DNA from 2 places in the Marivirga salinarum genome. Region 1 is predicted to be linked to the other one. Evidence: riboswitches for the same ligand, from Rfam matches in the RefSeq annotation. Region 1 holds a riboswitch; the other holds the start of a gene.

Region 1 (16,541 bases):
AATGGGGTGCAAGTATATGGCTATGATAAAACATCAACCAAATTAACCATCCAACTGGAAAGTGAAGGCATCTCAATTCATTTTGAGGATGAAATTGAAAAAATGCCTGATTTTGTATTTAAGAACAGCAAAGAGGTACTGGTCGTTTATACTCCCGCAATTCCAAAAGACCATAAAGGATTTAATTATTTGAAAGAAAAGGGGATTAATCTATATAAAAGGTCAGAGGTTCTAGGGATACTGACTGAAGGGATGTTTACCGTGGCGGTAGCTGGTACTCATGGTAAAACTACAACCAGTTCCATGATTGCGCATTTGCTAAAAAGTGGTAAGAAGGATATAGCCGGCTTTTTAGGGGGTATTACGACCAATTATGATACGAATATGGTCATGAATCAAGGTGATTATAAAAAGGCAATCATAGTGGTGGAAGCAGATGAATTTGATCGTTCATTTTTAACGCTGAAGCCCAATATTGCAGTGGTTACTTCAACGGATGCAGATCATCTGGATATTTATGGCAAACTGGAAGAGTTAAAGAAATCTTTTTCTCTCTTCTTGGAAAATGTAAATCCAAATGGACAGGCATATATTAAGGATGGTTTATGGGACGATATTGCTTCTAAAAAGATAAAAGCTCAGCCTTTGTCTTATGGTTTAAATGCAGGAGATGTAAGAGCCTTAAACGTTCAGGTGAAAAATGCGAAATTTGTATTTGATGTAGCCTTAAATGATACAATTATAAAAGGGTTCCAATTGTCTGTACCTGGTTTTCATAATGTTGAAAATGCAGTAGTAGCTATAGCGATAGCTCATCAATTAGGCTTAAATGATAAAGAGATATTAGAAGGAATTAGTACTTATGCTGGTGTGAAACGCAGATTTGAATATATTATCCAAAGAGAGGATTTTGTCTTTATTGACGATTATGCGCATCATCCTAGTGAAATAACAGCGATGTTAACTTCAGTTCGGGCTTTATATCCTGGAAAAAAAGTAAGTGTTTTATTTCAACCGCATTTGTATTCGCGCACCAGAGATTTTGCAGTGGAATTTTCTCGCAGCTTAAGCTTGGCGGATGAAGTCATGTTATTAGATATCTACCCAGCTAGAGAACTACCAATTGAAGGAGTAAACAGCGATATTTTATTAGAATCTATTCAGGTAGATGAGAAATATAAAGTAGATAAAGAGACTATAATAGATTATTTAAGTAATAGAGAATTAGAGGTTTTTATCACAATGGGAGCTGGAAATATTGACCAGTTAGTAGAACCTTTAAAAAATATGTTTAATAAGGAGCATGCAGCTTAAGAAGAGTTTAAATATTGCCCTAAAAATTGTTTTACCCATAATTATATTTGTGGTAAGTATTGGCTTTGTGAGCAAAAAACAAGAAGAAGTGCTTTGTAAAAAAATTATTATTAATATAAAAAATCAGCAAGGTAATTTCTTTATCAATGAGGCAGATATTAACAGTCTGTTGACCAATAATGGCAATGAAATGGTGATGAATTTGCCTTATGAGAATTTCAAATTGAAAGATTTGGAAGAGCGAGTGAATGCTCATAAGTTTATCCAAACGGCAGAGGTATATAGAGACTTGGCTGGAAACATGATGGTAGATGCTGTGCAAGCACGACCAATAGCCAGAATATTTAATCCAAATGGTGCTGATCATTATATCAGCGATCAAGGAAGAATATTACCGGTGTCGGATAGATTTACGGCTCGGGTAATGGTATTGTCAGGTGAGTTTTTCAAACCTTATTTAGAAAATGATATGCTAAAAGACGAAGCTGGAAAAGACTTATTTAATTTTATAAAATTTATAGAGCAAGATAAATTTTGGAGTGCGCAGTTTGCGCAATTGGAAGTAGATGAAAGAGGAATAATTAATATATACCCTCAGGTTACCAAACAGTTGATTGAATTTGGGACGGTGTATAATTATTCTGATAAATTATCGAAACTTAAAATTTTTTACGATAAGATACTGCCAGACAGAGGGTGGAATCGATACGATCGTGTAAATTTGCAATTTAAAGAACAAATCATTTGTGAATAGAATAACCTTAGTTGATACATGGACATGCAAAATGATAAAATAGTAGTCGGATTAGACATAGGAACCACCAAAATATGCGTGATAGTGGGCCATAAAAATGATTATGGCAAACTGGATGTTTTGGGTATGGGCAAAGCCGTATCTGATGGCGTAGTTAAAGGCAAGGTCATCAATATTGAAAAAACCATTTTGGCTATTAAAAAGGCTGTAGAAGAAGCTGAAGATATTTCCGGTATCGACATTAAAGTGGTTAATGTAGGCATAGCTGGCCACCACATCAGAAGCTCTATCCAAAGAGGTAGTATTACTCGTGAAGATAGGGAAGAAGAAATTACTGTAGAGGATGTTAATCGTTTGACCAATGATATGCACCGCATGGTAATTCCTGCGGGGAATCAGATTATCCATGTGATGCCGCAAGTTTATACAGTGGATTACGATGATGGAATCAAAGATCCTGTGGGTATGACGGGCATTCGATTGGAAGCTGATTTTCATGTAATCACTGCTGATATTAATTCTATCAACAATATTCAGAAATGCGTAAAAAGAGCAGGCTTGGATATTGAAAATATGATATTGGAGCCACTGGCATCCAGCTTAGCAGTTTTATCTGATGATGAAAAGGAAGCTGGTGTTTGCTTGGTTGATATAGGGGGTGGCACAACTGATATTGCCATATTCCATGAAAACATCATTCGTCATACTGGGGTAATTCCATTTGGAGGTAACATCATTACTTCAGATATAAAAGAAGGCTGTATGGTAATGCAACAGCAGGCCGAATTACTGAAAACTAAATTCGGAAGAGCAATTTCCACTGAAGCCAGTGAAAATGAAATTGTTTCTATTCCTGGATTAAGAAATAGAGCACCTAAGGAAATTTCCATCAAGAATCTGGCTCATATAGTAGAAGCAAGAATGGAAGAAATCGTTGATTTGGTGCATGCTGAAATATTAGCATCCGGTTATGAAGGTCGTTTGGCAGGCGGAATTGTAATCACTGGTGGTGGTTCGCAAATGCATAGTGCCAGGCAATTAGTTGAATTTTTAACCGGAATGGATGCCAGAATTGGTTATCCTAACGAACATTTAGGGAGAACAAAAATAGAGGCTGTGAAAAGCCCGATGTATGCCACATCTGTAGGATTAGTATTGGCAGGTTATCGTTCCATTGACGAACGAGAAAACAGGTACCTTGAAGCTAAGTTGAATAATCAGAATATGTTTATCAACCATAAACAAAAAGGAGTGAAAGGTGCAAAGAAAGAAGGAGACTTCTTTTCAAAGATTATCAATAAAACCAAAAGTTTTTTGATAGATGATTTTGATGAAAAAGATGATTACTAATATCGAAAGAACTTAAAACACGGATATTATGACTGAAGGAGCTTATAAATTCGAAATTCCAAAACACCACAAATCTATCATAAAGGTGATAGGTGTTGGTGGGGGTGGCAGTAATGCTGTTAATCACATGTTTAACCAAGGCATCAGGGATGTTGAGTTTGTGGTCTGTAATACAGATTCCCAAGCATTAAAAACAAGTCCTGTGCCTAATAAATTACAAATTGGAACAACGCTAACAAGCGGATTGGGAGCCGGTGCTAATCCTGAAAAAGGGAAAGATGCGGCACTTGAAAGCAAGGAAGAAATCCGTGAATTGTTAGGCAATGATACCAAAATGGTATTCGTTACGGCCGGAATGGGCGGAGGTACTGGTACTGGTGCTGCGCCTGTTATTGCACGAATAGCCAAAGAAATGGATATCCTGACTGTTGGGATTGTCACTTCGCCTTTTAGTTTTGAAGGAAAGAAGAAGGTAAGACAAGCAGAGGAAGGCATTCGACAGTTAAAGGAGAATTGTGATACTGTTTTGATTATACTCAACGATAAATTAAGAGAGATACACGGTAACCTTACCATTGGAAATGCATTTGCGAAAGCGGATAACGTATTAACTACTGGTGCTAAAGGTATTGCAGAAATTATCACAGTTCCAGGTCAAGTAAACGTGGATTTTGAAGATGTTAAGACGGTAATGAAAAATGCCGGTGCTGCTGTAATGGGTTCTGCTAGAACTGAAGGGGATGGCAGAGCCTTAAGAGCAGCTGAAGAAGCATTATCTTCTCCATTATTGAATAATACTGATATTTTAGGAGCGCAAAAGATTTTATTGTCCATTATTTCAGGTGATAAGGCTGAATTGCAAATGGATGAGCTGACTGAAATCACGGATTATATTCAAGAGAGAGCCGGAGATGAAGCTGAAGTAATTTTTGGACATGGAATGGATCAGTCTTTAGGAGAAGGATTGTCTGTAACAGTCATTGCTACAGGTTTTGATCAAGGAGGCTACAAGGAAAATGCTATTCCGCATCAAGAAGCCAGAAAGGTATATGATTTAGACTCTAATAAGCAGATTACGCTCTTCGGTAATGAGAAAGAGGAAGAAAAGTCTAAGCCAGAACCAAGAAATGAGCCTAGTCCATTTACTTTTGAAAAGCGAAATACTCAAGAATCTCGTCCCCCTGCAGATGAGGAAAGAGGTTATTCTTTTGGATTCCCTTCTAAAAAGCAGGAAGAGCCAGAATATGTAGAGGAAGAGAATGATTTTGCTGATGATTTTACTGATAGCTTGTCTAATGAGTATGATATAGTAGATAAGTCAGAAAGTCAGGATGATGTAGATAAAAAAGAGGCAGAGCGCCAAGAAATGTTGAGAAAGCGTTCTGTTGAGAGGATTGAAAAATTGAAAAACTTAAATGGTGGACATACCAATACTCCTGAAGCGTATAAACAAATGGAGGTACCGGCTTATAAACGTAAGCAGGTAAAATTAAGAGATGTGCCACATTCTTCTGAGAAAAATATCTCAAGATTCAATTTGAATGATGATAATCAGATATTGGGCAATAATAAGTTCTTGCACGATAACGTAGATTAAATTATTCACAAATCCTTTTAAGTCATAATAAACAGGTGTTACAGGCAGCTTCGTAAGGAGCTGCTTTTTTTGTTTGCCTTGGATGCAGACATATCCGATGGGTTGAAAGAAACCCAAGTTGCCTAGCCAGAGGGAAGACAATGCAAAGCCAAGGGCGTTGTTGGCAACGACAGGGTGTGTAGCAAGTCAGGGGAACATAACGAAAGTGAACCGACCTTGGCAGACAGTCTGGGCAACCTTGCAAAAAGTGGGAACGCCCGAAATCTGGACAAGATTGTATGCTATAACGGATGTGTTTCCAGACAGGATAGTTTGCTTAATGAGGGAAGCCTTTACCCTGCAAAATAATGCTAGCCGGTGACAAGTTTGACGACAAGGAACTGGCGAACAGGTGAAGGTGGCAGATGAAACCGTAGTAGTGAATAATTCCCTGCCAAAGAAAGTCTGGTAACGGACGGGAGGAGAAAACAGGGAAGACTTTATGCGAAGAGCGTGCAACTTGTCATAAAGGGGTATTCATATTCAAAAGAATGGATGTTGTGCGAAGGGGCAAAGTTAAACCGAAGACTTGGAGCTAAACCGAACGTATCAACCTGAGTTCGACATTAATTTGGAAATTCAGATTTTTCACCCAGAGGGTGACCAGCCTATGGCTTGCATCCATTCAATAGACAAGGCGTCTTTTTGAAGATATAGCGAGCTATATCGAAGAAAGACAACGCAGTATATTGGATTATATGGGAAAGTTTTTCTGATTCCGCTTGTAAACAGCGATTTTCTTCCTAAAAATTTCTTACAATAGCCCGCTATTGCTTCAAAATTTTTAGTTGAAACTCACTATTTACAAACGGTCTGAATCCTAAATTAATAATCGAATTCAGGTTATCAGGTAAAAGCAAAGATAATTTCTGCTGGAATGCGGGATTGTATTTTACGGAAAGGGGTGACGAGCCTACATTCTGTGGAAACCGTGCGAGTGTTCAGTAACCGTGGTTAAATACTGCTGACAGATTGACTTTGGATAGCTTGTCTTTGAGCTAGAAACATCAGCGGGACACGGAGAAAGAAGAACCTGCCCAATCACTGAAAGTAGAGTTGCCAAAACTGCAGAAAACGTTTCAATGCACATGCTAAGGATTTTGCATCAATACTATGAGATGGTATTGAATAAGGCTTAACAGGAGCCGTGTACGATGGTCTGTAAGCACGGTTCTGTGAGAGGGCTTGAGATAGGAAGTTTTATTTTCCTATCTTTACCCTACTCTATTATGCAAATTCGTACCAATTATTAATGGAACTCAAGTCGCTATGTAATTACCTAACGGTACGTTAGTATAAATGTGTGCGTTTAACATTTTGAAATACGACTATTTCAAAATACTTTTGTATGCTAAAATTTTAAATCCTAATTGATGCCTTTTAAGGTTACTTTTCATCTTTTCAATAATAAAAAACATGCCTAGTAAGTATATTTACCTAATCTTAATATTTTTAGTCAGTTTATCCTGTACAGATGAACCAGAAACAGAAGCCCTCGAAGTAAGATCATTATCCTATACCAATAATAGCACTACCATAAAAGTAGGTGAAGGCTTTGCCAGTGATGCTCCTGAAGTGGATGGAAGTGGCACTTTAACCTTTTCAATTGCAGATGTTTCTGTCAGCAACTTTGAAGGTATCACAATAGAGGACTCTACAGGAGTTATCACTGTGGCTGAAGGTAATACGCTTGAAGGAGGTATTAACTACGTTATTGCTGTGGCAGTTTCTAATGATGATGTTACTGAAGTCTTTGAAAGTGCCTTTACGATAGAAATGGTTGCCTTAGACCTGCCAAGAAACCTGATTTATTCAGTAGACTCAATTGCCGTTCCTTTGGCAACGAATTCAAGTAGTGTAGCACCAACTTTAGATGGCTTATCACCATTTAGCTTCACTATAGAAAATGAGGCAGAAGTGCCGGGGTTTTTAAGTATCAACGAAGAAACTGGAGTGATCAACGTCAATGGTGAAACTTCAGAAGTTGGTACGTATAAAATTAATCTATTAGTGGCTAATGAGGATGGCGCAACTAGTTTTGAAGCAGCTTATACCGTAAAAATATTGGCCCCAGAGGCCATAGCTGGCTTCTCCTTTAGTATTAATCAGAATAACGCTTATACAATTGACTTTACAAATACTTCACAAAATGCGGTTTCTTATACGTGGGATTTTGGAGATGGTAGTACATCAAATGAAGAAAATCCAAGCCACACTTATAATGATGACGGAGAATATGAGGTAGTATTAACGGCCACCAATAGTGATGGCTTTGACAGCCAGTATGCAGAAACAATTTGTGTAGCTGACTTAGCTGGTATGTATAATGTTGTTGGATCATCACCAGATGCTGGTGTAAGTAATCTTGAATATACAGCTGAAATAGTTAAAATTGCTCCTGGTGAGTATTATTTCTTGCCTACTAGTGCTTATGCGGTGTCATTAGGTTATTCTGGTGCTTTTGCTGTTCCAACTATCTTTACTGATGTTTGTGGTGAATTAGAAATTCCTGCTCAAAACCTAGGTGGTGATTTGGATGGCTTCCAACAATTCTCAAATGATGTAGCTGGAGAAGGATCGATTGATCCTGAGACTGGTGTCATTACATTTGAGTATATTATTAGTGGGTTAGGGTCTCAAATAGATGTATTTACTCCAGTTGAATAATTTTTTAAAGGAAATAATTAAATGTTTATATTTTAGGATTGCTTCTGATATTCTTTGGAAGTAGTTCCTAAGATGAAGATTTCACAGGTTGTGGTACATTAATCTCTGTGTCCGGTGTTTCAGCTTTAGTTAATGTGTCTGATGTTGCTTCTGCATATAATGAGAGCAGTGAAGATACTATGGGGGTTACACTTACACTAAGTGAATTTCAGTCTAGTGCAGATGCTGTTTTGATGCATCTTAAATAGGTGGCGAAGCTACTATAGGTGATGGTTATATTTTTATAAATTAATATGGATTAGGTCTTGCTAAAAAGGTTATACCTGCTACATCTGATATACAATCTCTTACTTGGAATATAGTGATCTTTGATGATTGCGTTGGTGAGAATGCCGAAACGATTGAATTATATTTCGGTGATGAAAGATCTGCTAATGTAAATATTGAACCAACTACAACGAGTTTCTCTATTGTTAATTTTAGAAGTGATTTGGCAGTTGCTTCCACGGCATGGGGAGATGATTTAGATGGAAATCCTATTGCAGTTGAAGCTCCAGATGATTAATCTATTGATATTGCAGATATTAATATGGATTGGGAATTGTATGACACAGACTTCAATTTAATTAACTATTCTTGGTTTTGATAATCCAGAAGAAATGATTATTGCTAACTTTGGTAGATGGAGACTATTATCTAGTTCCCATTCAGTATGCATCTGTGGATATAGACCCTCTTGATCCTGTAAGATATCCTTTATTGTTTGACTTCACAAGATGTGGTTCAACTTTAAATGCTAGCCCAGTAATTAATGGCTTTACTACAGCAGGTTTCGATAATGGTGATGAGACTTATTCCCAAGCAATTGTTGATTATACTGTTACTGAAGAAGGAGATAATGTTACTATAAATGATGGTGTTTCAGATATTGCTTCAGGTAAAATGGAGCAATTACAAACTATAATTTCTCAACGAGATAGAAAGTAATATTATTTAATAAATAGAAAAGCAGGGTCGTAAGGCTCTGCTTTTTTGTTTGCCTTGGATGCAGACATATCCAATGGGTTGAATGAAACCCAAGTTGCCTAACCAGAGGGAAGACAATGCAAAGCCAAGGGCGTTGATGGCAACGACAGTTTTATTTTCCTATCTTTACCCTACTCGATTTCTGGTGACCACAAATAAAATATGACAGCCAAAGGCTGTTTTGTGTTAACCACAAAGATTACACTGAGAATTTCACAAAGGACTCAAAGGGATAGGCCATAACTTATATTTTTACCAAAAGAACTCGAAATACACAAGTAAGATCAGTAGTAAATTTTTTGCCACAGCGAAAAAGCTTTTGTTTTCCCTGCCTGCTTCAGACAGCTTTTGCTTCTTTTGTGGTTAATTTTTCCATAGTCGGTGTTCCACCGACCATCTTTTTGCTTGGGTTTAACTATTTGTATTTTACTTCATAAATCTGCGGTTTCCTATTAAAATCATATTTTCCTCAAAATCCATCCCCCAATTTTGTGAAAACGGAAATGTTTGCACTAAATTCGTCCATCAATTTTTAAGAAGATAAAACATGACTTTAAAAGATATAGCTTCAGTTACAGGAAAAGGCGGTTTGTTTCAGGTAGTAAAACCTTCAAGAACAGGCGTTATTTTAGAATCCTTAGATGAGAAAAAGCAAAAGCTTGTAGCTCACGCACACGATAGAGTATCCATATTGGATGAAATATCCATTTATACCACTGATGCAGAAGGGAATGTTCCTTTACAGAAGATTTTTAATACTATGCATGAAGAATTTGGTGACGATTTAGGAATAGATGCTAAATCTTCAAAAGAAGAGATTATGGCTTTCTTAAAGCACGTACTACCTAATTACGATGAAAATCAGGTTTATCCTTCTGATGTAAAGAAATTAGTGAGCTGGTATAATACTTTATTAAAAGAGGCACCTGAGGTATTGACTGCTAAAGGCGAAGAAAAGAAAGATGAAGAAAAAGAGTAATTTGATTTAGTAGAAATAAGATTTTATGCCTTCCAAGTTTTCAAAACTTGGAAGGTTTTTTATTTCATTCAAGCTTAGGCGAAAACCATTTCATTCAATTTTCTAACCTCCTTCCAATCCAAAGTTACACCTTTTGATAGCCTCTCATAATGGCTTCTAAAGTAATTAATGCAAATATTCTGAAAATCATCGGGGCTAATACTTGAGGCATAAACTGGTCTGAAACAAGGACTCTGAAAGCGTTCTTTCTTACTTAATTTTTCTCCTTTTAAGCGCAGAATAGGAGCTGTATCTGTAAAATGTTCTGCTTCCCATGTTTTACCGCTTTCTTCAATTTCATTCAATTGATCACATAGCTTTTCCATGCTGATTCTTGGGAAATGCTGGCGAGTGGTATTGATCCAAGTGGTGTATTTATATTCTAATTCATATCGGTTATCCGAATAAATACTCATGACCATATCAGCAGATTGACTTTTGCTATAAAGGGCATAATAATGCAATGGTTCATTGGCATATACAATTTGCATCCTGATATCATCAATTGTTTCCTGGTTATCAATTTTTTCAAGATGGTTCAAGACTAAATTGAATTCTTCTGTATAAGGAACTTCAGCAATAGGTAAATCCACCACTTTGCTGAAAGCATCTAAAAAGTGAATGTATTTAGGGACACAGGCTTCCATTTCCTTTTCTGCTATTTCAGGAGCACCAAAAGGAGGGTAGAATAATTCAGCTTCTTCTTTATTCAGCCAACAGACTAGTTTTAAGGCTTTTTTCCATTCAGAATATTCAAAATTAATCTCTCTGAAATCTCCAATCTGAGCCATTTCAGTCAATAAATCATAATGCTTTAATGCTTCCTTTGGATTGAAAACAGCCCATACACCCAAAAATCCATCAATATCATAATGGTTATTGGTGACATATTTTTTATCCAGTTTTGGTAGATTGTTTTGAATTGCTTTTAAAACAATTTCAGTGCTGGTATCTGCTTCACAATTCTTGGGAACTGGCGCTCCTCGCCAATGCGATAAATCAAATCCCTGAGGATGATGGGCATCGACTACCAAAACTTCATCAGGATATTTTTTGATGTCGTAGAAGGGGATGAAAGTTTTATCAGTCATAATTGGCTTTTTGAAATTGAAAGTAGCTTTTCCAAAGTTCTAAACTTTGGAAAAGCTATCTATTAATAATTATCAGGTAGTTCTTCTTAAAATCTTAGATTTAAACCTAATAAATAATTTGCGCCTGCTTGAGGATATAAATAATTCTCTCTTACTTCATATGATCCGGCATTGTAGCCGAATGTATAACCGTTTGAAGAATACATTTCGTTAAATATATTATTCACCATCAATTTCAGCTCTGCAGTTTTTAAGAATGGTAAGCCAAATTTGTAGCTTCCTACGAAATCACTTACAAAATATGGATCTAAGGCTCTATTATCATTAGAGGTATTATCCAAATATTGTTTCCCTACATATTTTCCTAGTAGCGTAAATTTCAATCCTCTCACTGGCTGATAATTGATTTCTCCGGCAGCTATGATGTTTGGAGAGAATGAAATATCTGTATCGCTATATTCATTTTCAATCACATTATATTCATCCCAGTTTTCGCCATAATCATAAATTACCTCTGTAAAGTTGGCTATTTTATTTTGGCTGAAAGTGGCATTACCACCTATTGATAATTGTTGAGTTAATTGATAAGCACCAATCAATTCTATTCCCCTTCTATAGCTATTTTCCACATTAGTTCTAATGCTTGACCCGACATCGTTCAATTCCCCCGTAAGGACTAATTGATTAGTGTAATCCATATAATAGAAAATGGCCTCCGCACTGAAATTGCTTCCTTGTTTTTTATAACCAAATTCATAATCATATAAAGTTTCTGGCTGCGGTGTTACATCTTGAGGCGCATCAACAAAATCATTTCTTACCGGTTCTCTATTAGCTACAGCAACAGAAGCATATAATTGACTGTTATTAGGTAAACTGTAAGTTAAACCTGCTTTAGGATTAAAGAAAAAGTATTCACCACCTGTGTCAATAGTAGTTAAGTCATTGTCAATCCCTTGAGTAACATAATTGATATTTCTGATTTGCATATCAGCAAACATATTCAATTTCTCATTGAGTTGATAATTAGCTTTTAGGAAGGTGTTAAAATCATATTTTCTTCCATAGTTATCGTAGTAACGCTCTCTAATTTTAGATTCACCAGCAAATCTTGCCCAGATGATTTCACCAAAATGATCTCCGTCATACTCATTATAAGCTCCTCCTAAAGTAACATCCCAATCACCTTCTTGATAATTCAAACTATAGGTCAAGCCATAAAAATGGTTGTCTAGCCATCTTCTTCTAACCAAATCAGTAGAGGAAATAGTGCTGTCTCCAATCACAACATCATTTAATTGATAATCAGCGAAATCATCATCATTTCTGTATTGCTCATAATAACCTCTACCATAAGTATAGTGGAGAGCTGCGTTGGCTTGTATGTTATCAGTAAATTGATGTGACAAGTGGAGTTGATAGTGATCTTGCTGATAATTATCAGTCTCATTATCATATAAATAGTAATTGAATGTCCTGCCAGAATTCAGAAGATTTTCAGCTTGATCTTCTGTATAACCATTATTTAGGATTACTTCCTGCATACCTTCTTCATTATTTTCTAAACGAGCTTCCGGTGTGCCCCACCAGCTTTGATAAGTTTTTTCTTTTCCGCCAAAAGCCAAAGCTTTCACGATAGTTTTGTCACCGTAATAAGCACCGGAAAGGAAGTAAGATTGCATATCAGAAGTTGCTCGGTCTATATATCCATCCGAATGAATGGAAGAAAGGCGTCCTTCAAAAGACCAGCCACTATTGGTAATTCCCGAATTGAAAATCACATTATGCTTCCTTGTGTTGAAAGAGCCATAAGAATTATTTACTTCTCCAAAAGCATCTTGAGATGGAGTAGAAGTTTGCATATTTACCGATGCACCAAAAGCAGCAGCCCCGTTAGTTGAAGTTCCTACCCCTCTTTGGATTTGGATATTATCCACGGAGCTAGCTAAGTCCGGCATATTCACCCAGAAAGTTCCATGAGATTCCGAATCGTTGATTGGAATTCCATTTATTGTGACATTAATTCTAGTTCCATCACTACCTCTGATTCTCATTCCAGTATAACCAACCCCTGCTCCAGCATCTGAAGTGGTCACCATTGAAGGTGTGTAATTCAACAGCATAGGCATATCCTGTCCTAGATTTTGCCTTTCCAGCTCTGCCTTCTTAATATTGGTAAAGGTAGTAGGTGTATTTTCATCTGCTCTTGTAGCTGAAACCATTACCTCATCCGTAATCTGAATATCTCTTTCTAATTCAAAATTAAGGGTCAAATCCTGATTTTCGAGTTGTACTGTTTTAACAGCTTGCTTAAAGCCGATATAAGAAACCTTGATTTCATATTTACCGGCATTAACATTATTGATGCGGTAATTTCCATCAATATCAGTGGCACTTCCTTTTTGAAGGGATTCTATCACTACACTTGCACCCACTAAAGGCGAGTTGTCTTCTTGGGAAACTACTTTCCCACTAATGCTGCTTTGAGCCATTAAATGCATACTCATAACCACAGCCAAAGCAGTTAATAACCACTTTTTTGTAAATTGTAACATTGTTTAAATTGTTTGTTAGTGAAACTCATGGAGGCGGGGTAATTACCTCCTTTCATTTTCCTTAACCAAAATCCCTGCGACCGCATTATCGGCATCAGGTTCATTGGGTATGATCTCAGCCCGTTGTATTAAGGCACCCCAGCGTAGATACGCTTTATCTTTACAATAGATTTACAAGAACAATTGTTCCTGAAATCTTATTTTTATTCATTTTATGTAATTGATTTATAATATTTAATTTCACAGAAATTTATTATTTGGCACTGAATCCCGATTGCTATCGGGACAAGTTTCTCTCATGTAATTGCCTAATAGGCTCTATTTAAATTCAAAATTCCTACGCTCGCATTACCGAGTTCAGGTTCAGGGTATATTCTCAGCCCGTTATATTAAGGCACCCCTTATTGATGCTGCAAGTATAAGAGGGAAATTCTGAGGAAACAAATTTTATTTCAGCATTTTGGTTTTTCTTTACCTTTGTACGCTTGATTTTAGGTTAATGATTTTTAATATATTAATTTTGAAATTGGGTTTAAAATATCTTATTCTAATTTTCAATTTTAAGCATAGTTTTTAATGAAAAAATTCTACTCTCCCCTCAAATCTCTATTATCTTTATTTTTTATTTTATTTGCTTTAAACGTTCATGCTGCTGACTATTTTTGGATAGGGGGTAGTGGTGATATTAATGATTTAAATCACTGGGCAACAACTAGTGGCGGATCAACTCTGCATACAAATCTGCCCGGTGAAGATGATGATTTATTTTTTGATGCTAATTCATTTTCTGCAGATGGTCAAACTGTTACATTTAATGTAAATATAGGTGTACGGGATTTTAATGCTAGTAATGTCAGTAATGCCATAATTTTCACTGGAAGTGGGGATTTTAATATATATGGCTCACTATACATTGGGGTTAGTGTAGAATTAGACCTTGACTCCAATCGTTTAAGCTTTTACAGTAATGAGGATGGGGAGGAAATAGAAATTGCACAAGGCAATATGGATATTGATGACCCTAAATCAAATAATATTAGTTTTTTAGGTTCTGGTAGCTATACCTTCCTAAGCAATTTTTCTGCAGCGAATGTTTTTCACTATTCAGGGACTATAATATTTGGTGCCAATGAATTTGATTTTGGCTATTTTAATTCCATAAATAATGTAGCCAAACATATTGACATTACTAATGCTATTATCAATTTATCTCATTGGAGTATTGCCTCTTACGATGTGATTACATTGGAGTCGGCAAATTCGACCATAAATGTAAGCAGAGACTTTAAAGGGAATAATTTAGATTATTTCGATGTAAATATTTTAATGCCCGATTTTTTTAATACAGTTAGCATAGAGGACGATAACTCCTTTGATAATTTAACAGTAGCAGCAGGTATTGAAGTTGAATTTCAAGCAGAAAGTCAACAAACTATCACAAATGCCTTGACTGTTAATGGAACCGCATCAGAGGTGGTAGAATTTGTTAGCTCTACTGAGGGTAGTACTGCAACCATTATTGGGTCTGGAATAAATGTTTCAGGAGATTATTTAAATATTACTGATGTCGATTTCACAGGTTCAGGCACTTTTAGTTTAGAAAATTCCCTTGTTTTAGACGATTCCCAGGGTTGGGAAATCAACTCAGTACCAACACCAACTGGGAATGGACAATTTTATTTCTCAAAGATTTATAGTGACAGTATATATTTAGGCTTGACTGCGGGCGGTGGGCAGGAACGAATAGTTTTTATTCGTGAAGGTACTTACCCAGATGTAACTGTAGCAGATGATACTGAATATACAGCCAATACTACATTTGGACAGGGTCAATTAGTTGGCACTGATACTTATGTAATATATCAAGGTAACGATAAGCAAGTAAAAATCGATGGCTTGCAACCGAATACTGAATATTATTTTTCCAGAATGGAAGTGAACTCCACGCCTGACAATTCAAGTGTTAAATATCAAAGTACTTCTACCAGTTTTGCAAAAATTATGACAACTCTGGAAAGCGGAAATATATACATGCATAATGGAGAAGTCAGTGTAAATACCGGAGATAGTTTTTATGATGAAGGTGGAAATGGTTCTTATTTTCCTAATAAAGAACAAGTTCTAACCTTAAATTCAGCAGAAGCTGGAAAATCTGTGAAATTGACTTTTAATGAATTGGAAGTTCGATCTTATGAAAAGCTTAGGATTTTTGATGGTGCAGATACTACAGCAACACTTTTAGAATCTTATTCTGGTGATACCCATAGTTTACCTTTAAGTGTTTCTTCATCAGGGGAGTCTTTAACAGTTAAATTTGAAAGTGCTGATTTTGAGACAAGTAGTTTTAGTTCTAAGGGTTGGCAGGCTGATGTGGATATTACATTGCCTGCTCCAACACAAATGGCTTCTGAATTGACAGTTGAAAATATATCTGATTCAACAATTCGAATCAAATTTTATTTGGGTAATGGTGATGATAGAATGATTTTAATTCAAAAAGGAACTAGTCCTATCACTTTTACACCAACTGATAATCAATCTTATGCGGATGATTTTGAAATCGGCACTGTAAGAAATATTAGAGCAAATAATATTTCTAGTTTCGGTTCAGGTTGGTATGTTACGATGGATAAACTTGATTTTGCCTCTGAGTATACAGTTAAAATCATAGAATATAATGAGAGTAATGGAGAGATTACTTATGCTGAGGAAAGTTATGAAACAGTAGTAGACAATATAATAGAGGCTCCTTCAGATGATTTTTCAAAATATGACTTAGATTTTTATTCATATGATCAGCCTTTTGTAAAAATCGAAAAAATAAGACTGAGTGGTCCTCGAGTTGACCCTTCTTCAGATTTTCGAAATGAAAAAGAAGCAAATTATTTTTTTCTAATAAGTGAACAACCCATATCTGAAAGTTTATTGAGAGAGACACTTAAAGATAATACTCGATTTCAAGCAAATGAACAATTTGGATTAGGTACTGAAATTGCAGAGGGAGTTTTCGTTGTTACTAAAAGAGATAATACTTTTTACGATACAGAAATTTCTGGACTTAAACCCTCAACAGATTACTATTTTGCAACTATGCTTTTCAGAGAAAACCGAGTGGGTTTAACTTATGGTT
Region 2 (16,541 bases), 1.2 Mb from region 1:
AAAAACCACAACTAATGGAATCTGAAAAGAAGATATTGTCTTTTTTAAAACCTGATTTGGTTGAAAAGATACTGCAAGAATCAACGGTCAAAGAATTTCCCAAAGGAACCGAAATTTTAAGAGCGCAGCAATATGTAAAGGTCTTACCCATTGTCTTGGATGGCTTAGTAAAAGTATATTCAAAATTTGAAGAGAAGGAGTTACTACTGTACTATATAGAACCTGCTCAAAGTTGTGTGATGACTTTCAATGCGGCATTGAAAAACAGCCCAAGTAAAGTCTTTGCCACTACGGAAACTGATTCAAAAATCATTTTAATTCCCGTACAGCTTTTGCCCGAATGGCTGCATCAATATCCGGACTTCAATGAATTATTTTATAATCAATACAATCTAAGATATTCAGAATTACTGGAAACTATAAGCCATTTACTATTAGACAAAATGGATAAGCGCCTGTATGATTATCTGAAAAAGAAATCTGCCCTGACCAGTACTAATTCCATTAAAATGAGCCATAGCCAGATTGCGAACGAATTAGGAACCGCTCGCGAAGTGATCACTCGAGTGCTGAAAAAGCTTGAAAATGAAGAGAAAGTGGAACAAAAGGCTGGGGAGATAAAAATTGTGGGAGAGTGGTGACCGCAGTCACTGACTAGCAATTGAGCAGTACTTATCTTTATCCTATCATAAAGCAAAACCATTTAAATTTTAAGAAGATGAAAAAAAATATGGGATCAGCAGATAGAATTATTAGAGTAATAATCGCTGCAGTTATAGGAGTTCTTTATTTCACAGGAATCATTTCAGGAACAGTAGGCATAGTGCTTTTAGTATTAGCTGGAGTATTTGTTTTAACCAGCTTGATAAGCTTCTGCCCTCTTTACGCACCTTTCGGGATTTCAACTTGCCCTATGAAAGAAAGTAAATAAGAAAACTTTCTAGATTGAATAAAAGCACTAGCGGTTCAGGTGATCAATCACTTCCTTCTTTTGGTTTAAGTGGAAGTGCATCAATTACTTTAAAAACCGCTCTTGCTTTTTTATTTCAATGATAGCTCTGCACTAGTTCAAGCGTCCGCTTGGACCCCTACTCATTCTCATCATTGGTTACGCAAATATCCAAACCTGATTGCTCAAAAGCAGATTTATAAAAGCAATCAAGTATGGGTTAGTGATATTACATATATTCAAATAAAAGAAAATTTTGCTTATTTGAGCTTACTAACTGATGCTTACTCAAGGAAAATATTAGGTCATTATCTAAGTGAAAACTTATCAAGAGAAGGACCGATAGAAGCCTTGAAAATGGCAATAAGACGGAAAGGTCAATCCTATGTGACTCATCATTCCGATAGAGGGATACAATACTGTTGTAAAGATTATGTTGATATACTCAATAACAGCTTCATTAAAATTAGCATGACAGAGAATGGAAGTCCATATGAAAATGCAATAGCGGAAAGGGTAAATGGTATCTTAAAACATGAGTTTGCATGCAATCAAGCTTTTGGCTCATTTACTGTGGCGAAAAATTTCATTGATAGAGCGATTAAAAACTATAATGGTATTAGACCACATATGAGCTGCAGTTACTTAACACCGAACATTGCACATGAAACTGAAGAGACTATAACACGAAAATGGAAGAACTACTACAAAGAAAAAGTAAAGTAATACTAGGACTATTAATCGTAGTAAAGTTATATTAGGACTATAATGTTAAACCGTAAAGTAATTTTAGGACGATACATCATGTTTTGTGAATCCTCGTTACAAACGAGGACTAGCGTGGGTATTTTTCTTCTAAGAATTTAAGAACGTGAGGTTTTACGGGTATATTTAAAAGCATAGGCTAATTTACTGAGCCTATTTGGATTGGTGCAAGTGTGGTTGGCGGTGGTGCGATAGTTGTGAGAAATTATATTTTTTCAATTAAAATTTGAACGAAATGCACGTTCTTATTAAATAAAAAGTTAAATTGTTCTTCAAAAAAATATACCTATGAAAAATTTACTTACTTTAATCACTATTCTTCTATTAGCAACTTCGAATCTAAATGCTCAAAAAGAGGCTACGACCAATGAAGGTGAAAAGGTTTTATTATATGAAGATGGAACATGGGACTATGTTGATACAAAATCTGAATCTGAACTTTCGGAGTCTACTAATTCAGATGATTGTTCTCAATACGTATCGGTTGAGGTAGATAAAATGACAGGAGACAAGTCATATGCAGGAAAAGAATTACTGATAGTATCAAAAGATGGTGGTAAGAACGGATTTGGTTTCTATTTATTGAAAAGTGACAGAGGATCTATAATAATTAGTGCACAAGTCGTTGGTGCAAGCAGCTGCATTGATGATGATGATAAAATGAATGTCTTGTTTCGAGATGGCACCAGATTGGAATTGGTAAATGATGCAAAATTCAATTGTAAAGGTAATTATACTCAATACTTTTTAGGTGTATTTGGCAAGAAAAAGCAACTAGAAATGTTTATAAATAAGCCAATCGAAACTATGAGAATTTGGACTAATGATGGATATGTTGAAGAAGATTTTACGCCAGAACAAAGTAATACTTTGATGAATACAATCAGTTGCTTAGTAAATAGTTAAACTCTTAGAATAATTTACTTTTCAACTTCAAAATTATATCTTTAATTAAATCAATCAAAACTATTATGACTTACTGAGCCTTAGTAACTTTAGATTTACCTGATGCAACAGATGATCAAAGAGAATTATTTTATAAATTTCTTTCTGAAAGGAAATGGTCTAAAATTAATAAACTTACTACCACTTGGAAATTATTATTTAAGGAAAATGTTATAAGAAATAGATGTAAAGAAATAATAGAATCAAATTTAGAAAACGCCAAGAATCACAGTAATATAAAAAAAGTGGAATATGCTTATTTGATTGGAGCTATGGAAGTAGAAATAGGGCATTTTTAATAAATGCCATTTCATTACATCTAAAATAAACTATTATTTTATGTTTAGCGTTTATAAATTAGTAATATTGCAAATATAAAGTTGCTCCTCTATGAATAAAAAATCTGAAAATAATGACTCAGTTACATTCCTTGACATACTGATCATAGTATTAGGTTTTATAGGAATATCTTCAATTTTATCGTTATTTCATGATGATAGCAGTAAAATTGTTTCCAAAAAAGGAGAGAAAATTCTTTCAAGCCCCAAAGAAATGGAAGAAATTAATAAACTTATAGATAGCAAGCAGAGTTCTGAACACTACTCTGAAATAGTGATTTAACTATAATGAATTTATCTTTAGGTTTTATAACAATCCTATTCCTAATTATTTTTCCTGGAGTAATTTTTCGTAGACTTTATTTTTATGGTGAATTTTCAAAAGAGTTTAGGTCGAATTATAATTTGATCACTTTAATTGCTATTTCATCTATTCCAGGAGTTATATTATTAATAATAACCTCACTATTATACAATTCATTTGACACAATTAATCTAGATTTTATTATAGACTATTTTAAAGAGATTAAGTCTAATGAAACAAAACCTGATGACGACACTATATATCCCATCACATTAAATGAAATATTTGCTAGTAAAATAGCTCCATTTACTGGCCTGCTCTATTCAATCAGTATTGCTTCAGGATTAGTATTAGGAAGAGCTGTCAGGAAAAGTAGAATAGATACCAAATTTAAATTATTAAGATTTAGAAACTATTGGTTCTATTTATTTAATGGACATCACACCAGTTTTAAAAAATTAAAAGGTATACAGCCTGGATCAAATAAACATCTATTTACTCGTGCCGATATTTTAATTGGCACTGGAAGTGATTCAACATTGTACTCTGGAATTGTTGTAGACTATGAGTTAAAGGAGAATGATTGTAGTTCTTTAAACAAAATCATGCTTCAAAGTGCAAGAAGATACAAAACTAAATTTGGGCGTATGTTATCAAAAGATATTCCTGGACATTTATTAATTGTTGATTGCGAGAACATGTCAAATATCAATTTGACGTATGTAAGTGAAAAAAGAGTTGGTTTACTAGAAACCAAACTTCCTGGTATTATACCAAATATTATTGGAACAACTTTAATCCTGTTAATTCCTTTATTTATTTTTGAAATTGAAAAAATAGATTGGCTTTTGTATGAATGGTATTTTGATTTACCATGGTATGCAATGATTCTGTCTTATTTATTAGTTGTAGAAGTCCTAACCCTTTTAAATCCATTTAGAGAGACGGATGACGGATATGAATGGAATGGATGGGTATACTATGTGATAAAAGTAATTGCCATTCTTTTCACATCCGTATTAATTTATTGGCTATCTTAATTTCTTATTTCTTCTTCCTACTCAGCTTACTTCTCATTACCTCAGCTTCCTCCTTCAATTCATTAAACTCTTTCAATACCTGAGAATATTTTTCTTTATCGGATTTATTTACTGATTTCAATTCATCAAAATTCATCTTAAGCTCATTTAAATTCACTTCTAAATCAGCTTTTATCAGCTTGCACTCATTATACTTCACTTGCAAGTCAACTTGATTGAGGTGGGCTGACCATTTGGTGATGAAGAGTTCACTTAGCTTGTAATTGATGTAAGCCAATAGCCAGCTGATGAAAATACTGAATAGGATACATTGCCATTCACGGCTGAAATCATAGGCCCTCATAAAATAGAAGTTGACTATAAGGGAGGAATTTCCGAAGACTACAGGTGCGGTAAAAATAGGTTCTACCTTGTTTTTTTATCCCTTAATGCTATTTTTTAAAATAAAAATAATATCTTACTAGTATAATTAATTATTCAACCAAAATAATAGCACTATGAAAAAGCTTTTCGCACTAGCATTAGTTACCCTAATTTCGTTCCATCAAGTTTTAGGACAAGAAGATAAAGAACAAAACAATTTACCTCTTGATTTAATGGTTACTGTTATCAATAATAGCATTAATGAAGCAAATTCAAGTCTTAAAGACAATCCTCTTAACATCAAAAAGGCGGTCATAACACTAAAAACGAGTTATAATGGTAGCGGAGGTGGTGGCTTCTCATTTTTTGTCAAAGCTGAAAAAAAGTGGCAGTTGGAGAAAGCTCATACTCTTACATATACCTATGAAAAACCTTCAGAGGCGAAAGAGAAAAGCATCGATAAAATGTACGATCCAATAAAATTATTTGAGAAAAAGCTTGCTGAGGCAATTTTTGAAGCAGCTGATCAATGGAATAAAGTTTCCGCTACAGTAGAGGGATTACCAAAAAAAGAATTTACTGTAGAACTTTCCTTTACCTTCAAAAAAATAACTTCCGCGGGAATTGAATTTGAAATTTTCGGTATAGGTGGTGATGGATCTATAGATTATGAAAACTCTGCAACTCATAAAATAGCTCTTACCTTTCATTAAATATTAGTAATAAAATTAATTCTATTCAAGAATAAATCCCCGTTCCCGCCATGCCTCTGCATGGTGGTCTTCTACCTTTCATTCATTATCGCCAACCCAATAAGGTAACTTTTAGATAAATGGAATTAAAATTTGACATCTTTATTCCCGATAAAAGAAAGCAATATTCGATTAGTGATATTCTAGGAATAGTTGCTATGATTCTTGCAATACTAATTCTCATCTTAAACCATTTTTTTACAATATCACAAACAATTAATCAAGCTATCTCTGGAATTCTGTTTACGGTAATGCTTTATTATTTTGTTAGGGCAGTAGTGGTGAGGGGTAAAATACAACCTCTAAAAGGAAAGTTGATGGGACAGCTAAAGTTTGGCAGCACAGAGATATTTATAAATGATCAGAAAATTGATCTCGATCAGATAAACAAGTTAGAGTTCATTTTTGGCAATTATTATTCTCAATTTAAAAGTGCACAACCGATTTTTGACCCGTATAGTGAAAACGGAACTAGTAATTGGATGACCTTATGTTTTAATAAGAAAAAACATTCAATTCAATTTCGAAGAATGTATAATGGGCAAGAAAAATATCTAAAACCATTGCTAGAATATCTCCATTTCAAAGATAAAATCTCTTTTTTAAGGTTAACCGAGATATTAGGTATTAATAAATTTGAGGAGATTCAAGAATATAAACTGGAATTGGAAAATAAATTTGATCAAAACTAAATTAAATATCAAAGACCCAATTGGAATTGATGTTAAACAAATACTTAAATTGCTATATAGTAACGATAAAATTATTTTGACAAAAAAGTACTTATGAATATTGGTTTCAAAACAAAGTTGAATTCTGTTTTTAAATGTATTTCTTTTACGTTTATTCTAATTGTGTTTTTTGGAAACAATACCATATTTGCACAAATCCAAGTGCAAGACATTTTCTACAAAGTCAATGGCGATTTTAAAACAAATAATAAAGAATCTCGAATAACTCACATTAACCATCAACTTGAAACTAATTTTACTTACCCAGAAGCCATTTTAGAATCAGGGCTAGATGGGCAAGCATTATTACATCTTTTCATTAATAACGGTGAGATTGAGAAGGTAATTAATGAGAATATTTATTTTAGCTATAAATTTTTTGAACCCGAATTTTCCATATTCCTAAAAAGAGAGTTAGATACATTTATTGAAACCACAGATGGAAAAACTGAAATATTCATGCATGTAAATTTCTTTCTTCCTAGTCGGAATAAGTGGAATTCGAAGAATTACAATAAACAAAAGTACTACAATGAGGTAAAAGATTACATGGACAATTTAGAATCTGAAGATATAGAAATAAATATAGCTGGAAAATTAAATTCTTTACTTTGCTATAATGCTCTAGATATTCAAGTAAGAGAGCTTTTACTTAGAGCTCTAACTGTTTATGACAATCAACCTAAAATTCAAGAAGCCAAAAAATATATAGTACTTTTAGAAAAGTTAAATGCTATTTAGCACCCGTACTCCCCCGTTCCCGCCATGCCTGCATGGTGGTCAATCATTTTAGGCAACTTTTCAGGTTCCATAAAAGCCCATTTAACCTCCCACCTTTCATTCATCACCGCCCATCTCCAAAGCTCTTGCATGCGTAGGTCCATCTAATCGAAAACTTTGATCCCCTGCTGGCAAATCCAATCCCCACTTCTTCATGACCGGAGCCTCCAATGATTTTTGTCTGTATTCATCAGGGGTCATGATCGGGATACCGTAAATAATCGGGAAATAACGCTGACAAGCTGAGCAAGTCAAAAGTCCCTCAATAATTTCCTCATCCTCCTGTTTAAAAATACTGATATTCAAATCGCCCTTATCAAAAGGGCAGCACATTTTCTTTATTCTTCTTCAATTGATTTTGGTGTTGGAAAGGGTCTTGTTAGATGTTCATTTGATGGGGTATTTAAGTTTTTAATGCCACAATGCGGAGCATGACGGGAAGAAGGAATTGAAATCAAAGATTCACTCAACATTAAACTCTCTTAAAACATCATAACCATATAGTATATACATTAAACTACTATACTTTTACGGTATACGCAAACTAAAATACTGAATTTAGCTTTCTTTCCTTTGTGAAAGTATGTAGTTTAGCAGGCTAATGTAAAAAATCAAAAACTTGTCTACTTCAATAGACTATTGCGTAAGACGAGTTGTTATTATAATCTAATGACTAAAAAAATAACGATTTCTGTTCTATTGCTGATTTTTACGATAACCATCAGCTATTCTCAAAGTAGAGATAAAAAACTAGGGTTAAGATATTCATCAGACTATGCTCTTTTTCAAGGAGAAGGAAAATTTGTCTATAATCCTACAGTAGGTCATAAACTTGGACTAATTAAAGAGAATGGCTCACTTACTTTAGGTGGTGAATTAGGCTACTTTAATTTTAGTCCTAAAGAAGAGGAATTTTACTATTTAACGAGTAATACCACCTATGGGACAGCCAAGTATTCTGATTATAAAATCTTATCCCTGAATCTTATTTTTTTATGGAATCTACAAGTAAATAGAAACTTTCAAATTAAGCCTGGAGTACATTCCGGATATTATTTTGTCATGTATGAGACCTCTATTTCAGATGACTTTGTAAATTCTACTGAATCATTTATTAGTGGAAGAGGCGGGATAACCCCAACTATCGAGTTCCATTATGCATTAAATGAAAATTGGTCAATTGATGCCCATTCAATGTATCATATCTTTTTTGAAATCGGTAATTCTGATCCTTCCAGTGTAAACTTTAATTCATCATTAGGAATTGCACATAGAGTTTGGTCTAACGGATTAGGGATTACTTATTTCTTTTAAACTTTTACTCTTGCAATATTCCCTATAAAATTATTAGCTGTCTAACTATCTGATTAATCTGTTTATAATGAAACTAAATACTATAAAGTTCTTTTTTGTTTGTCTTTTATTATCCTCTTGTGAGGCAGAAAACCCTTTTGTTTCTAAGGAATATATTGAACAATTAGAGGAATCATTAAAGCCGGACATTACAAATATTGCATTTATCTACGAAAATGACGTTTATTATCTTGCTGATATTGAGTCTATTCCCCAGAAGATTACTGGAACTCCTGAAAATACTAAGACTAAAATATCTGTAAGCCATAGTGGAAAAAAGTTTGCTTTTTTGAATAAAGATAACCTGATTGAGATCATCGACAGCACTGGAACGGTATTGACAATACTTTCAAGTTATACGGATGTAAAATCATTCGACTGGAGTGAAGACGACTCTACATTATATATTCTAAACGGAAATTCTTTATCTTTTTATGGGCCCGATATGGATATTCCTACATTAACTTCGCCTTCAATTCCCAACTATGCTTTTGCAGAGTTTACTTCTTTATCGATTTCTTCTGGAGGAGATTTGGCTTATACTGTAAAATACATGGGTGCCATTAATTCAGACACCTATAGATTAATACAAAAGCCAAATGATGGAAGTGATAACGAAATAATTTATTCAAATAACTCAGTGAAAGATTTTACTTATGTAAATTTCTCTTCCAACGCTCAAGATTTGGTTTTGGGAGCAAGTAACTCAATTAATGTACTCGAAGAAGTATATTTCTTCGAAGATTTAAATAATTTCCACTCTTTTACTTCTGAATTTGATCATATCACCCCTACCTACAATAGTGCTAAACAATTTATAGTTGGCGGTTATAATAATTCTAGTCAAGCCAGCGAACTTTACTTATATGCGAGAAGTCTTACGAATTCTGATGAGGATTATGTATTCGATAGTTTTTCCAATGAAAATAATCCCATTTATGTCGACTGGAAGTGATTGAAAAAGGTAAGAAGTTGCTGACCCAATTCATCTCCTGCTGGCAATTCCAATCCCCACTTCTTCATGACAGGCGCTTCCAATGATTTTTGTCTGTATTCATCAGGGGTCATAATTGGAATACCGTAAATAATAGGGAAATAACGCTGACAAGCAGAGCAAGTCAAAAGTCCTTCAATAATTTCCTCTTCCTCCTGTTTAAAAATACTGATATTCAAATCACCCTTGTCAAAAGGGCAGCACATTTTCTTTAATAGTCTGCTTTGCCTCGTTCCCGACAGGCTCTGCAAGGTGGCAAGATTGATGGAAATCTTTCCCACAAATTAAGATAGTAATGAAATATTCCAGCAGAAATTAGATTATGTACACGATAATCCTGTGGAGTACAAATATATTTCAGCAAAAGAATATGCTGGTATTAGGAAAGAATTGTTGGCTGTAGAATTGTTGGATTAGCTTGCTGATTCGCTCGCGTTTTTAGTACGCAATACGTGCGATAAGGGTGGTATTATATCGCTAAAACCACTATATTACTTTCAGTAATCAACCCTGCTCTTTTACTATATAAATATACCAAAACTGTTCATTACATATAATAATTCTCTTTTCAGAATATTTTGGTGCACAGTTTACTTTAATATACTGTTGGTAAACAGTTTAAATAATATTACTTTTAAGGTTTAGCAGTCGGTTTCTACCTACTGCAGACAGGATTTTAGCTACATAACCACTATAGATGTCAAACTTCTTTCAAGAGCTTCAAAGGCGAAATGTTATCAAATCGGCCATTTCCTATGTAGTGATCGGCTGGGCAATTTTACAAGTAGCTGATATCTTATTTCCTGCCTTTAAAATTCCAGATAGTGCGATCCGCTATGTTTTGTATGCCTTGATTGGAGGCTTCCCTATATGGGTTATTTTCGCCTATATCTATGAGTGGACGCCTGCCGGTTTTCAACGAACCAGTACGGTACAAAATGAGGCTTCTGTTCATCAGCAAACTGGAAAGCGTCTTAACTTTTTTATTTTCGGGGGGATGGCGCTTGCGATTATCTTGTTATTGGCAGATAGGGTCTTCAATTTTACTGACACGCTTGAGACTACCGATGAGAAGAAAGCGATTGCAGTATTACCTTTTGAAAACATGAGCACCGCAGAAGATGCCTACTTTGCCAAAGGAATTACAGAGGATATTCTCACACAGATTTCGCAGATTGGGGACTTACGGGTTTTGAGTAATTTCACTATTCGAGATTATGATACAGAAGGAAAAACAGTAGAGGAAATAGGAGAAGAACTGAACGTAAACTATCTGCTCACCGGAAGTATTCGAAAAGCTGGCGAGCAGCTTCGCATCACATGTCAATTAGTGCAGCTTGACCCTGAAGAGCAGGCATGGGCAGAAAATTATGACAAAAGAATGGATGACGTTTTTGCCATACAGACCCAGGTAGCCGAAGAGGTAGCACGTAATCTTAAAGCCACTTTAAGCCCTGCAGAAAAAGCCAAAATAAAGGATAAACCCACCGATAATCTTGCGGCCTACAATATCTATCTGAAAGCAAGGGAAAAATATAACACCTATGAAAATGAAAATTTTAAAGAAGCAGCCGACCTCTTCAAAAAAGCAATTGCATTAGATCCTGAATTTAGTTTGGCCTATGCGGGCCTAGCAGAGACTTATGGAATAGGATATCTTAGGGGGTTCTACACAAATTTCTTCGCAGATTCTGCCAAAAAATATGCGGAAAAAGCAACGGTTTTAGGACCTAAAAGAGCAGAAACTTGGACGGCTTTGGGAACAGCCTTCCGTTGTGAAGGAAACTATGCTGAAGCTAAGGAGAAATACCAAAAAGCACTGACTTTTAATCCTAATTATCTATTGGCATTGGCGAATTTAGCAGATATTAGTATTCGACAAAACCGGCAAGTGGAAGCGATTAGGCTCTATCAAAAAATCATCAAGTCAAATCCTTTAAATTATAAAATTTTTGCTGGCATGGGGCTTACATACTTATTGTTGGATATGCCTTCTAAATCAGCGGCTTACCTCCAGAAAGCCATTTCTTTAAAGCAAGATAACCTTGACGTAAAGTTTTATTATGCGCTCTGGCATCTGTTCTACAGCACGCCTGATCAGGCCAAAACACAAATTAGAAAGTTTAAAGCTGCAGACCCACAAAACATAAGAGTAACTGCGACATGTGCAGTTTTGGCCTTAAATGTGGACCAAACACTTGCGAAAAAGTATGTGAATGAGTTGATTCAAAGCCCTGCATTCAATCCATCGGAGTATATTGATCAAACTCATGTCTTGAGTTATTTACTAATGGAAGAAGGCAAAATTGATTCCGCTAATTACTGGCTAGACACTACTATTACTATCCTGGAAAAGAAGATGAAAGAGGGGGGTAAAAACTCAGCACTTCCGGGTCTACTTATGGAAGCTTATGCTATCAAAGGAGAAAAAGAAAAAGCCTTACACCTGCTAGACAGTTTAAATCCTGAAAATGATCCTTCCCCTCCCATTGAGTATCTGAAAAGTCCATATTATGAAGACTTAAAAGATAATGATCGCTTCCAAAAAATTATGGGGGAAAAGCAGCAGTATATCAATGCAAAGCAGCTGGAGTTGAGTCGTCAAGAATTGGAGCTTCAATAATACAGCAATTGGTTTAAGAGGACGCTTGAAGCAGACTGCAAGAGGTCATGTAGAATCTTAGGAAATACCCTCGTTCCCGCCATGTTATGCATAGTGGTCAATCATTTTAGGCAACTTTTCTGGTTCCATAAAGCATTTAACCTACCCTCCTCTTATTCATCACCACCCATCTCCAAAGCTCTTGCATGCGTAGGTCCATCTAATCGAAAGCTTTGATCACCAGCAGGCAATTCCAATCCCCACTTCTTCATGACCGGAGCTTCCAATGATTTTTGTCTGTATTCATCAGGGGTCATGATTGGAATACCATAAATAATAGGGAAATAACGCTGACAAGCTGAGCAAGTCAAAAGCCCTTCAATAATTTCCTCTTCCTCCTGTTTAAAAATACTTATATTCAAATCACCCTTATCAAAAGGGCAGCACATTTTCTTTAATAGTCTGCTTTGCATAATTTTTTATTATCTCAATCCCTATATTCTTAATACTGTAGCTTTTCTTTATATTTTTTGGCAGCTGCTTCAGGATCGGCTTCATTTAAGATGCCTGAAATAACCGCAATACCATGGAAGGGGAGCTCCTTCAATTGCTCTAAATTCTTTTGATTGATTCCTCCCGAAAGAAAAATGGGCATATTGCTGATTTTGGTTGCTTTCTTGATGCTTTCGGGCTGTACAATATCACAGCTTTCAACCGAAGGAGATGGAAAAACGGAGCAAAAACTGATATAAGACAAGCCATTTTGCTCAGCCATGAGTACGGCTTCCATATCATTCGTAACCGTAAGGCCAATATATTGGTCTTTCAGTTTGGCCTGAATAGTTGGAAAATCGGCAGGCAATCGGTCAAAATGTACCCCATCTAATCCTGTCTCTAAGGCCAAGCGCCAGTCTTGATTCATAAGCATTGGCACTTGAAAATCCATTACCAATTCTTTAGCCCGCTTAATAAATTTTAATTTGGCTTCCTTGCTCTGATTCTCAGGCCAATGATCCCAAATCTGTACAATATCAACGCCCCCTTTCAAAGCTGCCTTTAGTTTGTTCAACAAGCTTTCGTGCTCTTGACTTGGGTCAATCACCAAATAAAGTCCTGCTAGTTTTTTCATTTCCATCCTGCTTGAAATGCTTTAAAAAATGCAGCCCAATAAGGATCCACCCCATCAAAAGTAAAAGGCTTCTGCTCTCCATTGGTTTGCACTAGCTGCTTGGAAGAGCCTTCCGTAAACTCTCCAATTTTATAAGCCTCAACTCCTTCTTCTGAAAGCCCTTGGATCAAGCGGTCTTCATTTCCCGGCTTTACCGCCATCAGCATAGAACCGGCACCGATAGAGATAAAGGGGTCGATCTCAAACAAATCAGTAATCTGCTTTACCTCCTCATTCAGTTTAATCTTATCTAATTCTACTGTGAAACCGCAGCCCGAGGCATCCGCCATTTCATCCAATGCTCCTAAAATTCCGCCTTCTGTTACATCATGCATCGCATGCAATTCTTTGTTTGGCTCCAGAATGCTGGAGGCCGCTAATGCTTCTTTCAATACAGAAAGATCCCAAAAGTTATTAGCCGCAATTTCTTGGGTTTGCTTACCGCACTTTTCACTTACCGTTTTAGGAAAAGCATTGGCTAAAAGGGAAGAGGATGATAAAGCCGCATGTTTTGTCATGATAATGCTATCGCCTACTCTTGCATTATTACTGCTTACTATTTTGTCTTTCGGAGCCTGTAAAAACATGGTGCCTCCTCCGGAAATGGTAGATTCCTGACCGGGAATCTGGCCTGTATGTCCGCCCGTAATACTAATGCCTATTTTTTTGCAAAGCGTATCTATGTGGCCCCAATACAAATTAAAATCTTCCCGAGACAAACTGACCGGAAGATTGAGTACAAACTGAGCATACTGGGGAGCAAATCCGGTAGTAGACATATCATTAGCCAATAGGTGCACGGATAAGTGAGCTGAAATTTCCATACCCAGAGACGGAATCAGAGATAGCGGATCACTAGAAGTGGCCAACGCATTTCCATTACCTAAGTCAATTATGGCCGTATCAACGCCAAATCTCGGGCCGCAAATTACTTCTTCTCTTTTGGCCCCACATTTATGCAGTAAATCCTCTTTAAACACCTGAGCATCTACTTTTCCAAATTGATCATCAAAAGCCGCCATCACACATCATTAAATTGTACATATAAACCAAAGAAATCACCATAAGGTAACTTCCACTGCTGACGTGGAAACCATTTGGGTAAGCCAGTTGCATTCCACTGAATGCTATAATCCCTGTCAGGAAGCGCCTCAGCAATAAGTTCTTTTAATGAAGCAGGCGTATAGAAATTAGCCGTTACGTAATAATTGTTTTGTCCAAATAACTGCTGTACCCTTCTTCGCACCAATTTGGGTGTGTTTCGGTTCATCATCCCAAAGATAATCCCATATTTACCTACTCTTGCGGCTTCACGGATTACTTCTATTGGTCTTTTGTAGTATTCGAAAGTGGTGATAAAGGCCAGTGCGTCAAACGTATGATTTTTAAAAGGCATATGATGAGAATCGGCTAGAACAAGGTCGCCATTGAAGAGGTGAACACCCTGGGCCAGCATAAAAGGAGAAATATCACCGCCTGTAGCCTGAATCCCTATTTCATGCCACCATCTTGTAAAGCGTGTAGTGCCACAGCCATATTCCAATAAGCTTTCAACGCGGCTATCTTTCTTTATGAGTTCTTCCAGCGTTCTTTTTTGCCAAACTTCCTGGCGCTTATAAGGTCCTTCGTAATAGGCCTCGTAGTGGTCGGTATCGTCTCTGTTAAAAAACCACTCCTGCCTACCTTGCCAATTGCGCAATTCACCGGTGGCGACATCAAATTTTTCCTTTTTTGAAATTTCAGTCATCGAACTTAATATTTATGACCTTTGCATGCAGGGGAAGAGGAAGTTCGAATGGCTTTCACAATTCCTACGCTAGCATTACCTAGATCAGGTTATTTGGGTATAATCTCAGCCGTTCAGTTGGCACCCCATGTAAAATATAAGACGAAGCTAAGGATAATTAAAAACTTAAGCAATGCTTTCAAAAAATATCCCTTAGGCACAGCGTAATGGTCCAAGCGGGCGCTTGAACTAGTGCTAACTTGAAACTAACTGAAATAGTATAATGCAAGCGTCCGCTTGTGCTTATGCTATAGAAAGATCAATAAGGCAACCGTTTTGGAAAGTCCTTCAGCAGGCTTAATTGAAAAAGCTGCCGCCTACAGTAGCGGAGAAGTGACATCAGAAATTGTCATCGAATCTCAAATTAAAAATATAAAATCCCGCTTAATCTTGTAATTAATTCTACTTTTAACTTTATGAACGAAGGAATTATTAAAAACGCTTATGAAGCAATGATCAAAGAGCTTCAAACCATCATTACGGTAGCCTATATTTTTGCCGTAGGGATTGGGATGCTATTTAATTATCAGAGGTATGATGAGTTCGGAATTAATATTTTTGATTATGCCGATGTATTTGACTTTCTGATCACTCCTTTCTCTGATTTTCAAGTCTTGCTTTTTACTATGATTTCTTTGCTGTTTACTTATTTGATTTACAAGCTAGATGTGGCTTGGAAAGGGAAGTACCCCAAGTGGTATTCGCGGTTAGTATATTTTGGTTTTGACCAAAAAAGCTGGTTTGCTAACTTTCGCTATTTCACATTTTTCATAGTGCTCATTTCCTACCTATACGTATCTGCGGATTGGTATGGATCAATTTCAAAAAAGCAACTTAAAAAGCTTGATCCTATTACTATTCAATTTTCAGATGGAGAAGTAAAAAAGGGTAAAATGATTGGAAAGACGAAAGAAGTGATTTTCATCATGTATGGCAAGCAAGTGGAGGTAATCCCTATTAGCTCTTTGGTTAAAACTATAAAAATGCCTGTTCAATAAGACCCGCAAATAGTATCTACCATTGGTCCAAAAGGGCATTTTTTGTTTTTTGTTGCAGCCGGCACAGCAGCAATACTCTTTGCTTTTCACTGGGAGAAAGGGATTGCACAATTAAAGAAAGAGTAAAATAGTACCATCTACTTCGTTTCGCAGGAAAAGCCTCCGGTCTATTAATTTGATATTACCAAAAATCCATTTCGGTTCTAAAATCTAAGAATTCAATATCGTTACACTTCTTTCTCTTGCTGATTATAGCGCTTACATTAATAAGTCATGATAATTGACTATATTAAAATGTTGTAAACAAATAACAGAACTATGAATAAGAAGCTAATTGGAATAATCCTTATTGTTGCGGGTGTAGCACTAGCAATTTGGGGGTATGATGTATATGATTCAGCAGGCTCACAAATCAGTAGAGCATTTAGTGGCGACACACCTATAGAGGCATGGATAGGAATGGTTGGCGGAGGTCTTTGTATTATTTTGGGGATTAAACAGCTACGGTAAATGATACCACATACCTAGCCCAAGCATCCGCTTGGGCTATATCCATTAGCGCGCATTCGTAACGCGTGCTTACTATTCTATACAAAATTATCCAAGCCCAGCCCAAAACCCTCCCAATCTTCCTAAGTTTGCACTTCAATGTCAGCAAAAATAGTTTTAACCA

Evidence for each region. Region 1 has a riboswitch for thiamine pyrophosphate ahead of QYS49_RS08115 (TonB-dependent receptor). Riboswitches for the same ligand answer to the same signal wherever they lie in the genome.
Region 2: linked by a shared signal. The riboswitch ahead of QYS49_RS03230 (class I SAM-dependent methyltransferase) and the one ahead of QYS49_RS08115 (TonB-dependent receptor) in region 1 are both predicted to bind thiamine pyrophosphate.

The regions. Positions count from the first base shown of each region.
Region 1 covers NZ_CP129971.1:1,894,149-1,910,689, forward strand. The annotation lists gene murC (UDP-N-acetylmuramate--L-alanine ligase) at 1-1,314, shown strand, start outside; gene QYS49_RS08075 (cell division protein FtsQ/DivIB) at 1,304-2,068, shown strand; gene ftsA (cell division protein FtsA) at 2,093-3,418, shown strand; gene ftsZ (cell division protein FtsZ) at 3,447-5,015, shown strand; gene QYS49_RS08090 (PKD domain-containing protein) at 6,471-7,721, shown strand; gene QYS49_RS08095 (hypothetical protein) at 8,083-8,286, shown strand; gene QYS49_RS08100 (hypothetical protein) at 8,388-8,708, shown strand; gene QYS49_RS08105 (DUF5606 family protein) at 9,295-9,726, shown strand; gene QYS49_RS08110 (DUF6687 family protein) at 9,801-10,856, opposite strand; gene QYS49_RS08115 (TonB-dependent receptor) at 10,943-13,411, opposite strand; TPP riboswitch at 13,466-13,562, opposite strand; TPP riboswitch at 13,729-13,823, opposite strand; gene QYS49_RS08120 (T9SS type A sorting domain-containing protein) at 13,988-16,541, shown strand, end outside.
Region 2 covers NZ_CP129971.1:734,157-750,697, forward strand. The annotation lists gene QYS49_RS03140 (Crp/Fnr family transcriptional regulator) at 15-641, shown strand; gene QYS49_RS03145 (YgaP family membrane protein) at 719-931, shown strand; gene QYS49_RS03150 (IS3 family transposase) at 1,034-1,675, shown strand; gene QYS49_RS03155 (hypothetical protein) at 2,003-2,620, shown strand; gene QYS49_RS03160 (hypothetical protein) at 3,050-3,280, shown strand; gene QYS49_RS03165 (hypothetical protein) at 3,286-4,341, shown strand; gene QYS49_RS03170 (hypothetical protein) at 4,346-4,684, opposite strand; gene QYS49_RS03175 (hypothetical protein) at 4,839-5,417, shown strand; gene QYS49_RS03180 (hypothetical protein) at 5,537-6,148, shown strand; gene QYS49_RS03185 (hypothetical protein) at 6,242-6,928, shown strand; gene QYS49_RS03190 (Trm112 family protein) at 7,025-7,300, opposite strand; gene QYS49_RS03195 (DUF2715 domain-containing protein) at 7,637-8,281, shown strand; gene QYS49_RS03200 (hypothetical protein) at 8,349-9,275, shown strand; gene QYS49_RS03205 (Trm112 family protein) at 9,257-9,595, opposite strand; gene QYS49_RS03210 (tetratricopeptide repeat protein) at 10,012-11,937, shown strand; gene QYS49_RS03215 (Trm112 family protein) at 12,090-12,389, opposite strand; gene QYS49_RS03220 (thiamine phosphate synthase) at 12,419-13,045, opposite strand; gene QYS49_RS03225 (AIR synthase-related protein) at 13,042-14,106, opposite strand; gene QYS49_RS03230 (class I SAM-dependent methyltransferase) at 14,106-14,831, opposite strand; TPP riboswitch at 14,875-14,969, opposite strand; gene QYS49_RS03235 (hypothetical protein) at 15,287-15,868, shown strand; gene QYS49_RS03240 (DUF3185 family protein) at 16,187-16,378, shown strand; gene QYS49_RS03245 (GTP-binding protein) at 16,517-16,541, shown strand, end outside.